2 regions of the Streptomyces sp. NPDC060198 genome follow, and region 1 is predicted to be linked to the other one. Evidence: riboswitches for the same ligand, from Rfam matches in the RefSeq annotation. Region 1 holds a riboswitch; the other holds the start of a gene.

Region 1 (5,856 bases):
GGGCTGACACGCCGCCGGGGTAGGTTCGACGGGTGAACGCTGAAGCACCCGGCCGGGTCGTCCTCCTCACCGCCAGCCACCGAGTCGCCCCCGGACTGCTGTCCTGGCCCGCCTGGCAGACGTTGCGCACCGCCGACCGCGTCCTGTGCGGCGCCCCCGACCACGTGCAGCTCCCCTACCTGCGCGAGGCGGGCGTCACCGTCGAGCACACCGAGCCGACCGCCGAGGAACTCGTCGACGCCTGCGCCGGTGACCGGACCGTGGTGGTGCTGGTCGGCGGTGAGGGCGATCAGCGGCTCACCGACGGACTCGCCCGCCTCGGCGGCTCCGGCCGGGTACGGATGCCGGACCTGGAGCTGCTCCCCGGTTCGTACGACCTGCCGGGCGCCCGCCTCCTCGACCTCGTCCAGGTCATGGACGTGATCCGCCGCGACTGCCCGTGGACCTCGACGATGACGCACCGGGGGCTCGCCAAGTACGCCATCGAGGAGACGTACGAGCTGGTCGAGGCGATCGAGGACGGCGACCGCGACGAACTCCGCGAGGAGCTCGGGGACGTCCTCCTCCAGGTCGTCTTCCACGCCCGGATCGCCGAGGAGGACACCCAGGCGCCCTTCTCCGTCGACGACGTGGCGGGCACCCTGGTGGAGAAGCTGATCCGCCGCCACCCGCACATCTTCGGCGACGCGACCGCGAAGACCCCGGAGGACGTCCGTGCGCACTGGCTGCGCACCAAGGCGGTCGAGAAGCGACGCGACTCGGTCACCGAGGGCGTCCCGCTCGGTCAGCCCGCCCTCGCCCTCGCGGCGAAGCTCGGCGGCCGGGTCCGCGGTTCCGGCCTGGAGGTCGCCCCGCCCACCGGCGACACCCTCGGCTACGAACTGCTCGCCCTCGCCGTCCGCGCCGAGGCCGAGGGCGTCGACCCGGAAGCCGCCCTGCGCGCCGCGGCCCGCGCCTACCGCGACGCGATCCTCGCGGCGGAGGGCGCGGACACTCCGGGCACCGACGATGAGTGACCGGCCGGTGGACGACAGCCCCGTGGAACCCGGCCCCGGCGCGCCCGCCGGCTGCCCCGCGCACCGCGCGAGCGCCGCCCCCGAACTCTTCACCTGGGAGTTCGCGACCGACCCGTACCCCGCGTACGCCTGGCTCCGCGAGCACAGCCCGGTGCACCGGACCACGCTGCCCAGCGGGGTCGAAGCCTGGCTGGTCACCCGGTACGCGGACGCCCGTCACGCCCTCGCCGACAACCGGCTCTCCAAGAACCCGGTCCACCACGCCGGGTCTGCGCACGCCAAGGGGAAGACGGGGATTCCGGGGGAGCGCAAGGCCGAGTTGATGACCCATCTGCTCAACATCGACCCGCCCGACCACACCCGGCTGCGCCGGCTCGTGTCCAAGGCGTTCACCCCGCGCCGGGTCGCGGAGTTCGCGCCCCGGGTGCAGGAGCTGACGGACCGGCTCATCGACCGGTTCGTGACCGAGGGCAAGGCCGACCTCATCCACGAGTTCGCGTTCCCGCTCCCCATCTACGCCATCTGCGACCTGCTCGGGGTGCCCGAGGAGGACCAGGACGACTTCCGGGACTGGGCGGGCATGATGATCCGCCACGGCGGCGGACCACGCGGCGGAGTGGCGCGCTCGGTGAAGCGGATGCGCGCCTACCTCGCCGAACTCATCCACCGCAAGCGGGAGAACCCGGGCGACGACCTGATCTCCGAACTCATCCGCACCAGCGACCACGGCGAGCACCTCACGGAGAACGAGGCCGCCGCGATGGCCTTCATCCTGCTGTTCGCCGGCTTCGAGACGACGGTCAACCTCATCGGCAACGGCACCCACTCCCTGCTCCGCCACCCCGAGGAGCGCGCCCGCCTCCAGGCGTCGCTGGAAGCGGGGGAGGAGGAGCTGCTCGCCACCGGCGTCGAGGAGCTGCTCCGCTTCGACGGCCCGGTGGAGCTGGCCACCTGGCGGTACGCCACCGAACCGCTGACCCTCGGAGGCGAGGAGATCGCGGCCGGGGATCCCGTGCTCGTGGTCCTCGCGGCGGCCGACCGCGACCCCGCGCGCTTCGAGGACCCCGACGTGCTCGACCTCGCCCGGCGTGACAATCAGCACCTCGGCTACGGCCACGGCATCCACTACTGCGTGGGTGCGCCGCTCGCCCGGCTGGAGGGACGGACCGCCCTCGCCACCTTGTTGAGACGTCTCCCTGACCTGCGTCTTGCGGGAGAAACGGCCGATTTGCGGTGGCGTGGAGGGCTCATCATGCGTGGACTGCGCACCCTTCCGGTGGAGTTCACGCCGGGACCGGCGCTCGGTGAAAGTGACGCTCCGTCAACACTGTGATGTTCACGTGATCTGCGAGGCATCGACTTGTGACACACGTTCGAGTCCCGCTAGGTTCACGGTTCGACGCATCAGTTCACCCGTCAGTCACACGGAAGGCACTCCCATGGGCTCCGCGAACGGCAGACACCGCCGCCCTCGCCAGGCACCCGCCATCGTCGTCGCAGCCGGCGTGACAGGCTCCGCCCTCGCGATTCCGCTGCTCGCCGCGGGCAGCGCCGGCGCGGCGGACGCGAACACCTGGGACAAGGTCGCCGAATGCGAGAGCGGCGGCACCTGGAGCGCGGACTTCGGCAACGGCTACTACGGCGGACTGCAGTTCTCCCAGGAGACCTGGTCCGCCTACGGCGGTACGGACTACGCGCAGCGCGCGGACCTCGCCAGCCGCACCCAGCAGATAGCCGTGGCGGAGAAGGTGCTCGACGCCAAGGGCCCGCAGGCGTGGCCCGGGTGCGCGGTGATCTCCGGGCTGGCGCCCGCGGGCACCCCCATCGGCGTCGACCCCGGCTCCACGGACGCGGGTGCCTCGGCCGGCACGATCCCGGACGCGGACGGCGCACCCGTCTCCACCGGCACCACGGAGTCGACGGGCACCTCCGGTTCCACCGGGGCCTCGGACTCCGGCACCACCACCGGCAGCAGCGCCACGCCGGGCCCCGACGCCTCCGTGACCCCCTCGCCCTCCGGCTCGGCCACCCCGGGCGCCACCACGCCCGGCAAGAGCGGTGCGAAGGGCGGCGCGACGGACGCGGCGACCGCTGACACCGCGACGGGCGGCAAGCACCGCGGGACGCCCGACCCGGCCGAGGCCGCCGCCGCCGACGCGTCGCGCGACACCGGCCGGCACGCCTCGCGCGGGGACGGCGAAGCGCGCGACGACGCGACGCTCGCGACGGACGGGACGTACACGGTCCAGTCCGGCGACAACCTCTGGGCGATCGCCGACGCGCAGAACCTCTCCGACGGCTGGACCGAGCTCTACCAGGCCAACGAGAGCGTGATCGGCTCCGACCCCGACCTGATCCTGCCCGGCCAGGAGCTCGACCTGAGTACGGCGGCGGCCCCCGCGGCGACCGACACCGCTGCGGCCGCGTCGGACACCACCTCCGACACGCCGGAGACCGTTCCCGACACGGCGGAGACCGCTCCCGCCAACTGATCCAATTCGGGAAAACACCCCAAAAAGAGGGGCAGTTAAGGGGCCTATGTCCACTTTTGCGAAAGTGAGACATGGGTCTCTTCGCTGTTCCGGCGTGTCGCGGTCGCCGAGGTTCGCGGATGTCCGCTTTGACCTGCGAAAACGGTTATCCGGGCGTGACCAGTAAGGTCTGATTGTCGTATATGTCCATCATTGAATGTGGGGGTTCCCTCTGTTTACGGTCAGAACCGCTCGCACCGCGGGCCCCGTCGACCGTCACGCCGAATCCTGCCGTCGGTCGAAGGGAACAGACGCGTAAAGCGCCGTAGGCAGGAGCGGGGGACCCAGGTAAGCCGCCGGTATCGGACGGCCCGTCGGAAGCGACGGGCGACCGGGACCGGCTAGGGGTTAAGCCACACGCAAGGACGTGTGGCCGGGCACTCATTGGCCCGAACCCGACAGCTCACCTCGTAGGCGTCGGTGAGGAGACGTTCCATGCTGCTGTCCAGCAACGGTAAGCACCGCCGCTCGTCCAAGGCCGTCCGTGTGGCCACGCTCGCCGGCGTCGCCGGTGCCGCCATCGCCCTCCCGCTGATGGGCGCCACCAACGCTTCCGCCGCCTCCGTCGCCACCTGGGACGCCGTCGCCCAGTGCGAGTCCGGTGGCAACTGGTCCATCAACACCGGCAACGGTTACTACGGCGGTCTGCAGTTCTCGCAGTCCAGCTGGGCCGCCGCCGGCGGTACGAAGTACGCCCCCCGCGCCGACCTGGCGACCAAGGAGCAGCAGATCGCCACCGCCGAGGTGCTGCTCGACCTGCAGGGCCCGGGTGCCTGGTCCTGCGCCGGTGCCGGCAACCTCACCAACGACGGTGTCGACCCGGGCGTCGACACGGGCTCCTCCGCGAGCACCGGCTCGACCGCGACCGACGACAGCGCCGCCACGGCGACGCCGGACCGCGCCACCGACTCGCAGACCGCCTCCCGCAGCGAGGAGCGCCCTGCCGCGAAGTCCGAGACCGTCACCACGCCGACCGGCGACAAGGTGGAGAAGGGTGACGGCGAGTACAAGGTCGTCACCGGCGACACCCTCAGCACCATCGCCGAGAAGCAGGGCGTCAAGGGTGGCTGGCAGAAGCTCTTCAAGCTGAACCACGACATCGTCGAGGACGCCGACCTCATCTTCCCGGGTCAGCAGCTCCACCTGAAGTAATCACGAACCACTCCTCCCCGGAACGGGGGTGTCCGGCGGCACCCCTTTCCCACTCCCTGGCCCGGCGCGCACTCCCCCCGCGTGCCGGGCCAGGGCCTTTTCCGGCGCCGGTGCGGGTGCGCGCCCGCGGGTGGCGTACAGGTGGAGCGGGGGAGGAGCGTGCCGCGCACCCCGCTGTACCGCGGGCCGCCGACCCCCGTACCGCCGGACGTTATGTTCCGTACGGAAACAATGTGTAGGCTCGCCGTGTCACTGGACGGACGGTCGGCTGGCCGATGTCCTGTGTCCGGTTAGGCTCTAGTCGCCAGGCTCAAGAGCCCCGCACAGTCAGCGTCACATCCCAGAAGGAGATGCTCGTGCCGTCCATCGACGTCGTCGTAGCCCGGGAAATCCTCGACTCGCGGGGTAACCCCACCGTCGAGGTCGAAGTTGGTCTCGACGACGGCAGCACGGGCCGTGCTGCCGTTCCGTCCGGCGCCTCCACCGGCGCGTTCGAGGCCGTCGAGCTTCGCGACGGCGACCCCAAGCGTTACCTGGGCAAGGGCGTGGAGAAGGCCGTCCTCGCCGTCATCGAGCAGATCGGCCCGGAGCTCGTCGGCTACGACGCCACCGAGCAGCGCCTGATCGACCAGGCGATGTGCGACCTGGACGCCACGGAGAACAAGGGCTCGCTCGGCGCCAACGCCATCCTCGGCGTCTCGCTCGCCGTGGCCCACGCCGCTTCCGAGGCCGCCGACCTCCCGCTCTTCCGCTACCTCGGCGGCCCGAACGCGCACCTGCTGCCCGTTCCGATGATGAACATCCTGAACGGTGGGTCGCACGCCGACTCCAACGTCGACATCCAGGAGTTCATGATCGCCCCGATCGGCGCGGAGTCCTTCTCCGAGGCCCTTCGCTGGGGTGCCGAGACGTACCACACGCTGAAGAAGGTCCTGAAGACCAAGGGCCTCTCCACCGGTCTCGGCGACGAGGGCGGCTTCGCCCCGAACCTCGAGTCCAACCGCGCCGCGCTCGACCTCATCGTCGAGGCCATCAAGGAGGCCGGCTTCGTCCCCGGCCGTGACATCGCGCTCGCGCTCGACGTCGCCGCGTCCGAGTTCTACAAGGACGGCAAGTACGAGTTCGAGGGCAAGTCCCGCTCGGCCGCCGAGATGACC
Region 2 (5,856 bases), on a different contig from region 1:
AGGGGCATGAACTGGTCCATCCAGGAAACCCCGCACACCTGCACGGTCGGCGCGGCCCGGTCGAACGCGTTGGCGGACATCCGGGTGCGGAGTCGTCCGGGCGACCGCTTCGCTGTCTCGTACGCGGCGCGTGGGCGCTCGCCGAACGGTGTCGAATCCCCGCTCCGCCGGACCGGTGCACCCGGCGTACACCGGCGGTGGGGGGCGCTCAATGGGGAGCTGCGCGCTCCCCCCTATGGACGACGAGGAGTCGCCGCACGGCGCGGCTCGGGCCGGCCCGGGCGGGGCGCGGTAGGTTCCGCAGCCGTGGCGGGACAGGGCAGGAGAAGCACAGAGGTGGGGAAACGGCTGTACGGGAACGGTTGGGCGTCCGGGGGTGTCAGTGCCCGGCGATTCGTGCGGATCCTGCCTGCCCTGCTCGTCCTCGGCGGGCTGGTCTTCGACATCGCGTCACCGCCCCGCTTCACGGCGGTACCCCTGTTCGTCGCCGCGCCCCTGATCGCCGCGCCGTTCGCCTCCCGGACCGGCACCGTCCGGATCGGAGCCGCCTCGCTGGCCGCGGTCATCGCGATGCGGGTGTACGTGGGCACCATCGGCGAGATCGTCCCGATCATCGAGACGCTCACCGTGGCCACGACGGCCGTGCTGGCGCTGGTCATCAACGGAGTGGTGCGGCGCGGCAGCGAGCAGCTGGCCTCCGCCCGGATCATCGCGGAGACCGCCATGCGCGCGGTGCTGCCCGTCCCGGCCGACCGGGTCGGCGGGCTCCACGTCGCCGCGCGCTACGAGGCGGCGCAGGCGGACGAGTACGTCGGCGGCGACCTGTTCGCCGTCGCGGACACCCCGCACGGGGTACGTCTCGTCCTGGGCGACGTACGCGGCAAGGGGCTCGACGCGGTCGAGGCGGTGGCGGTGATCATCGGCGCGTTCCGGGAGGCCGCCGAGCAGGAGGAGACGCTGGAGGGGGTGACGCAGCGGCTGGAGCGCGCGTTGGCCAGGGACGCGGCGCGGCGGGGCGGGCTGGACCCGGTGGAGGGGTTCGTCACCGCGGTGCTGGCCGAGATCCCGCAGGGCTCCGCCACGCTGCGAATCGTCAACCGGGGTCACCCCGAGCCGTTGCTGCTGCATGCCGGGGGAGCGCTGGACGTGCTGCGGCCCAGTACCCCGGCGCTGCCGCTCGGCATGGCGCTGGGGGCCTGGCCGGACCGGGCGGACGAGTGGGACCTCCCGCCGGGCGCGACCCTGCTGACCTACACGGACGGGCTCTCCGAGGCGCGCGACCCGGCGGGTGTGTTCTACGACCCGGCGGAGCGGCTGCGGGGCCGGATCTTTCCCGGCCCCGACGAGCTGCTCTCGGCGCTCACCGACGACGTCCGGCTGCACACCGGTGGGCGCTCGACGGACGACCTGGCGCTGCTCGCGGTGGCCCGGCCGGCGGAGGACCAGCCGGAGCGCCGGACCACCGTGCCGATCGTGGGCCGCGGCGGCGGCTGACGCAGGTCCGGGGCGGCCGGCGCCGCCCTCGGAAACACGCCCGGGTGGCGCTCCCGCGGTCGGCTCCGCGGACCGTCGCGCGGGTGCGGCGACGGTCCGTAGCAGGGTGGTGCCGCTCGATAACATATGACACACCGTCAGATGAACGGCGCTGTACGACTCGTCCGCAAGTCGCCCGGATAGGTGTGGGAATGCCCAGGTAAATCCCGGCCCGAAGTGGGAATGATCAAGGGGAACGGCTTGGAATCGGAGCCGTATGTCTATTAACGTTCGATAACGCAGCGCGGTCGTCCCAGCCGTCGTCAGAGACGGCGCCGTGCGCGAGCGCCGAATTCCGCAAGGGAACCGGGGAACCACCTTCTTGGGGTGAATCGGACACCTGTGTCTCGACAGAGACACCAGGCGCCCGTAGGAGACCTTCCTGCTCCGAACCCGTCAGCTAACCCGGTAGGCGAGAAGGAAGGAAAGGAGTGCGCCCACGTGGCGTCCAACCAGCCTGCCCCCGAAGCCCCGTCACCCTTCGCCACCCGTGAGGGTTTCGGCTCCCCTGGCGACGCCGACAAGGCCTGGGAGGAATGGAACCCCACCGAGGATTCCCTCCGCCCCGTACGCGGCCGGCACCGCGTCGCCAAGCAGCGTGGTCTCGCGCGTAGTTCCACCGTCCTCGGGGTCGGCGTCATCGCGGCCGTCGGTGCGGGCGGCATGGCCACCGCGCAGAGCAAGCCGCCGGTCTCCATCTCTCTTCCCGATTCGCTCGCGGACAACCTTCCCGACGCCAAGTCCCTTCCCGGGCTGGGTGCTCTGATCACCGCGGTCGAGTCCGACGACACTCCCGTGCCGGTGGCGGCGTCCGCGCCGTTCACCACGGCCGGACTCACCACCGCGGAGACCGAGAAGGGCGCCACCGACGCGGGCGAGGCGCTGCGCGCCCGCATCCTCCAGCAGGCCGAGCAGCAGCAGTCCGCCGCCGACGCGGACGCGAAGGCGGCGGAGGAGGAGGCGGCGGCGGCCAAGGCCGCCACCGAGGCCAGGAAGCAGCAGGACGTGGCCACCGCGAAGGCCGCTGCGGAGAAGAAGGCGGCCGAGGAGGCCGCGGCGGAGAAGGCCGAGGCCGAGAGACTCGCCAAGCTCGCCGCCAGTTACTCGCTCCCCACCTCCGCGTACACGATCACCTCCACCTTCGGTGAGGCCGGCACGATGTGGGCCTCCGGGCAGCACACCGGTCTCGACTTCGCCGCGCCGACCGGTACCCCGGTCAAGGCCGTGCACGGTGGAACGGTCAAGTCGGCCGGCTGGTCGGGCTCGTACGGGTACCGCACGGTCCTTGAGCTCGACGACGGTACGGAGATCTGGTACTGCCACCAGTCCTCCATGGACGTCGTCGCCGGCCAGCAGGTCAACACGGGCGACACCATCGGGCGCGTCGGAGCCACCGGCAATGTCACCGGCCCGCACCTCCACCTCGAAGTCCACACCCCGGACGGCACCGGCATCGACCCGATGGCCTGGCTGACCGGCAAGGGCCTCACCGTCTGACGCCTCCGGGCCCGCACCGGCCCGGGCGGCCGGGTACCTCCGCCGGACACGCCACGGGCGTCTCCCCAGCCCCGGCAGCCTTGACGCTCCCCCCGACGTCAGGGCTGCCGGCCTCTCGTCCTGCCGAAACCTCGGCCGGAACCGTCGCGCGGCCAGTCGCCGGAGCAGTCGCCGTCGGCATCTCGGCCGGAATCGCGGCCGCGCGTGGCGGCCGGAGCCCCGGAAGCGGAATACGATCTCCCGTCCGCTCCGTTGAACCCCTCATGACTTCTTCTCTCCGCACACTCGGAACGTCCGGCATCGAGGTCTTCCCCCTCGCCCTCGGCGGCAACGTCTTCGGCTGGACCGCCGACGAGGCCCAGTCCTTCGCGGTGCTCGACGCCTACACCGCGGCCGGCGGCAACTTCGTCGACACCGCCGACGCGTACTCGGCCTGGGTCCCGGGCAACCGGGGCGGTGAGTCGGAGGCGCTGATCGGCAAGTGGCTCAAGGCCCGTGGCAACCGTGCGGACGTCGTCGTCGCCACCAAGGTCGGTGCCCACCCCCAGTACCGAGGGCTCGCCACCGGCAACGTCAAGAGCGCGGTGGAGGAGTCCCTGCGGCGCCTCGGCACCGACTACATCGACCTTTACTACACGCACTACGACGACGAGAGCGTCCCGGTGGAGGAGATCGTCACCACCCTCGACCAGCTGGTCAAGGAGGGCAAGGTCCGCGAGCTCGGCGCCTCCAACATCAGCCCCGAGCGCCTGCGCGCCTCGCTCGAATTCTCCGAGCGCGAAGGGCTCGCCCGGTACGTCGCCCTCCAGCCGCACTACAACCTGGTCTCCCGCGACACCTACGAGGGGCCCGCCCAGGACCTCGCCGCCGAGACCGGCCTCGGCGCGGTCCCGTACTACGCGCTGGCAGCCGGCTTCCTCACCGGCAAGTACCGGCCGGGTGCGCAGGTGGAGAGCGCCCGCGCCGCGAGCGCCGGAGCGCACCTGGAGTCCGAGCGGGGGCAGAAGGTGCTGAGCGCGCTGGACGCCGTCGCCGAGGCACACGGGGCCGAGATCGCCACCGTCGCACTGGCCTGGCTCGCGTCCCGCCCCACGGTCGTGGCGCCGATCGCCTCGGCCCGCACGCCGGAACAGCTCCCGGCGCTGCTCGCGGTCGCAGAGCTCACGCTGACCGGTGAGGAACTGGACCGGCTCACCGAAGCCTCCGCCTGAGCGACGGCCTCACCCCGGAGGATGCAGATAGGGGTTGTGCCCGCCGTACTGCCGGTGCGGAGGCGGCTGCGCAGGAGCGGGCGACGGGACCTGCCCCGTGCCGTACGGGGATGCCGGGTCGGTTCCGTACCCAGCCGGAGCCGGACCCCCCGGCGCGCCGGGCCAGGACTGCTGCGGGGACGGCGACGGGGGCGCCCAGCCCCGGGCGTGCGCGCCGTGTGCCGCGTGGGCGCCGTGCGCGTGGGCTCCGGGGCCGTACGGGTGGGGCACCGGACGGCGGACGGCCGGGCGGAACACGCTGCGGGCCGCGTGGCTCAGCGCGGGGGCTGCGACGTTCCTGCGCTCCCAGAGGTGGTGCAGCAGCTCCTGCTCCCGCGCCGCGAAGTCGACGCCCACGGTGCCGCGCCGGGCGTCCCGCCGCAGCGCGGCCAGTGAGGTCGCGAACGACTCGTACTCCGCGACGGCCCGGGCCGCCGCCCGGCCCCTGGCCCGGTCCGACGCACCGTGCCAGTGCCGCGCCAGATCCCGGGCCATGCCCCGGGCACGCATCGAGGCGAGCGCGAGCGGTTCGGCCGGGGTGAGCCAGCCGGCCATCGCGTACGCCGGGAACTCGGCGGCGAGCGTCCGCAGTTCCCGGCCGCGCGACCAGATCGCCAGCCAGGTCAGCAGCCCGAACGCGGGCATCATGGCGGCGCCGTAGACCAGGTAGAAGCCGTACGGCCCCCAGGTCGCCGAACCGTTCCACAGGGCGTGCATGCCCATCGCGAGCAGCACACCCAGCAGTGGGAGCGCGATCCGGCGGACCCGTCGCCGGCCGCCCCCCGCACGGCTCGCGGCGGCGAGACCGAAGCCGATGCCCGTCATCGCCGTGAACACCGGGTGCGCGAAGGGCGACAGGACGATCCGCACGAAGAAGGTGCCGACCGTCAGCGACACGATCCCCACCGTCCCCAACTGCCGGTCCTCACCGAAAGCGTTGCCGAGGTAGAGGATGTTCTCGCTGAACGCGAAGCCGGTCGCGGTGAAGCCCGCCGCCACGATCCCGTCGACGACCCCGTTGAACTCCCGTCTGCGGAACAGGAAGAGCATCAGCACGGCGGCGCCCTTCGCGCTCTCCTCGACGATCGGCGCGACGACCGTGGCCCCCAGGGTGTCGGCGCCCGACGGATCCGCCGAAAGGTTCGCGATCCAGTACGTCGCGAAGGAGTTCGCGACGATCGCGACCAGCGCCGCCGCGCACGAACCCCAGGCGAAGGCGAACAGCAGATTCCGCCAGGGCGCCGGTTCGACCCGGTCCAGCCAGCGGAACGCGGCCATCAGGAGCGGCACCGGCAGCACCGCGAGCCCCAGACCGACGAGGAACCCCTCGGTGCCGGTCTCTTCGCGCACCAGAGCCAGGATGAGCAGCCCACAGATGGCCAGCGTGACGATCACCGCGCCCGCGCGGAACGCCTTGCTGCGCCACACCAGCCCCACCCGGCGCGGGCGGTAGCGCCAGTGGGCGCGCTCCGGGACGGCGCCCAGGATCTCGCCGAGCCGTTGCTCTTCGAGCACGGGGACGGCGGGTTGCGGATGTCGGTGCTGCTCGGACCCGGCGGACATGTCCCGACCCTAA

Evidence for each region. Region 1 has a riboswitch for cyclic di-AMP ahead of ACFWEP_RS03165 (transglycosylase family protein). Riboswitches for the same ligand answer to the same signal wherever they lie in the genome.
Region 2: another riboswitch for cyclic di-AMP. It lies ahead of ACFWEP_RS13520 (M23 family metallopeptidase); the one in region 1 lies ahead of ACFWEP_RS03165 (transglycosylase family protein).

Annotation. Positions count from the first base shown of each region.
Region 1 is NZ_JBHWZJ010000011.1:618-6,473, reverse strand. It holds gene ACFWEP_RS03185 (SurA N-terminal domain-containing protein) at 1-7, shown strand, start outside; gene ACFWEP_RS03180 (nucleoside triphosphate pyrophosphohydrolase) at 33-1,016, shown strand; gene ACFWEP_RS03175 (cytochrome P450) at 1,009-2,349, shown strand; gene ACFWEP_RS03170 (transglycosylase family protein) at 2,456-3,508, shown strand; cyclic di-AMP (ydaO/yuaA leader) riboswitch at 3,799-3,979, shown strand; gene ACFWEP_RS03165 (transglycosylase family protein) at 3,983-4,699, shown strand; gene eno (phosphopyruvate hydratase) at 5,050-5,856, shown strand, end outside.
Region 2 is NZ_JBHWZJ010000083.1:141-5,996, forward strand. It holds gene ACFWEP_RS13515 (PP2C family protein-serine/threonine phosphatase) at 337-1,494, shown strand; cyclic di-AMP (ydaO/yuaA leader) riboswitch at 1,810-1,963, shown strand; gene ACFWEP_RS13520 (M23 family metallopeptidase) at 1,975-3,030, shown strand; gene ACFWEP_RS13525 (aldo/keto reductase) at 3,294-4,241, shown strand; gene ACFWEP_RS13530 (PrsW family intramembrane metalloprotease) at 4,251-5,843, opposite strand.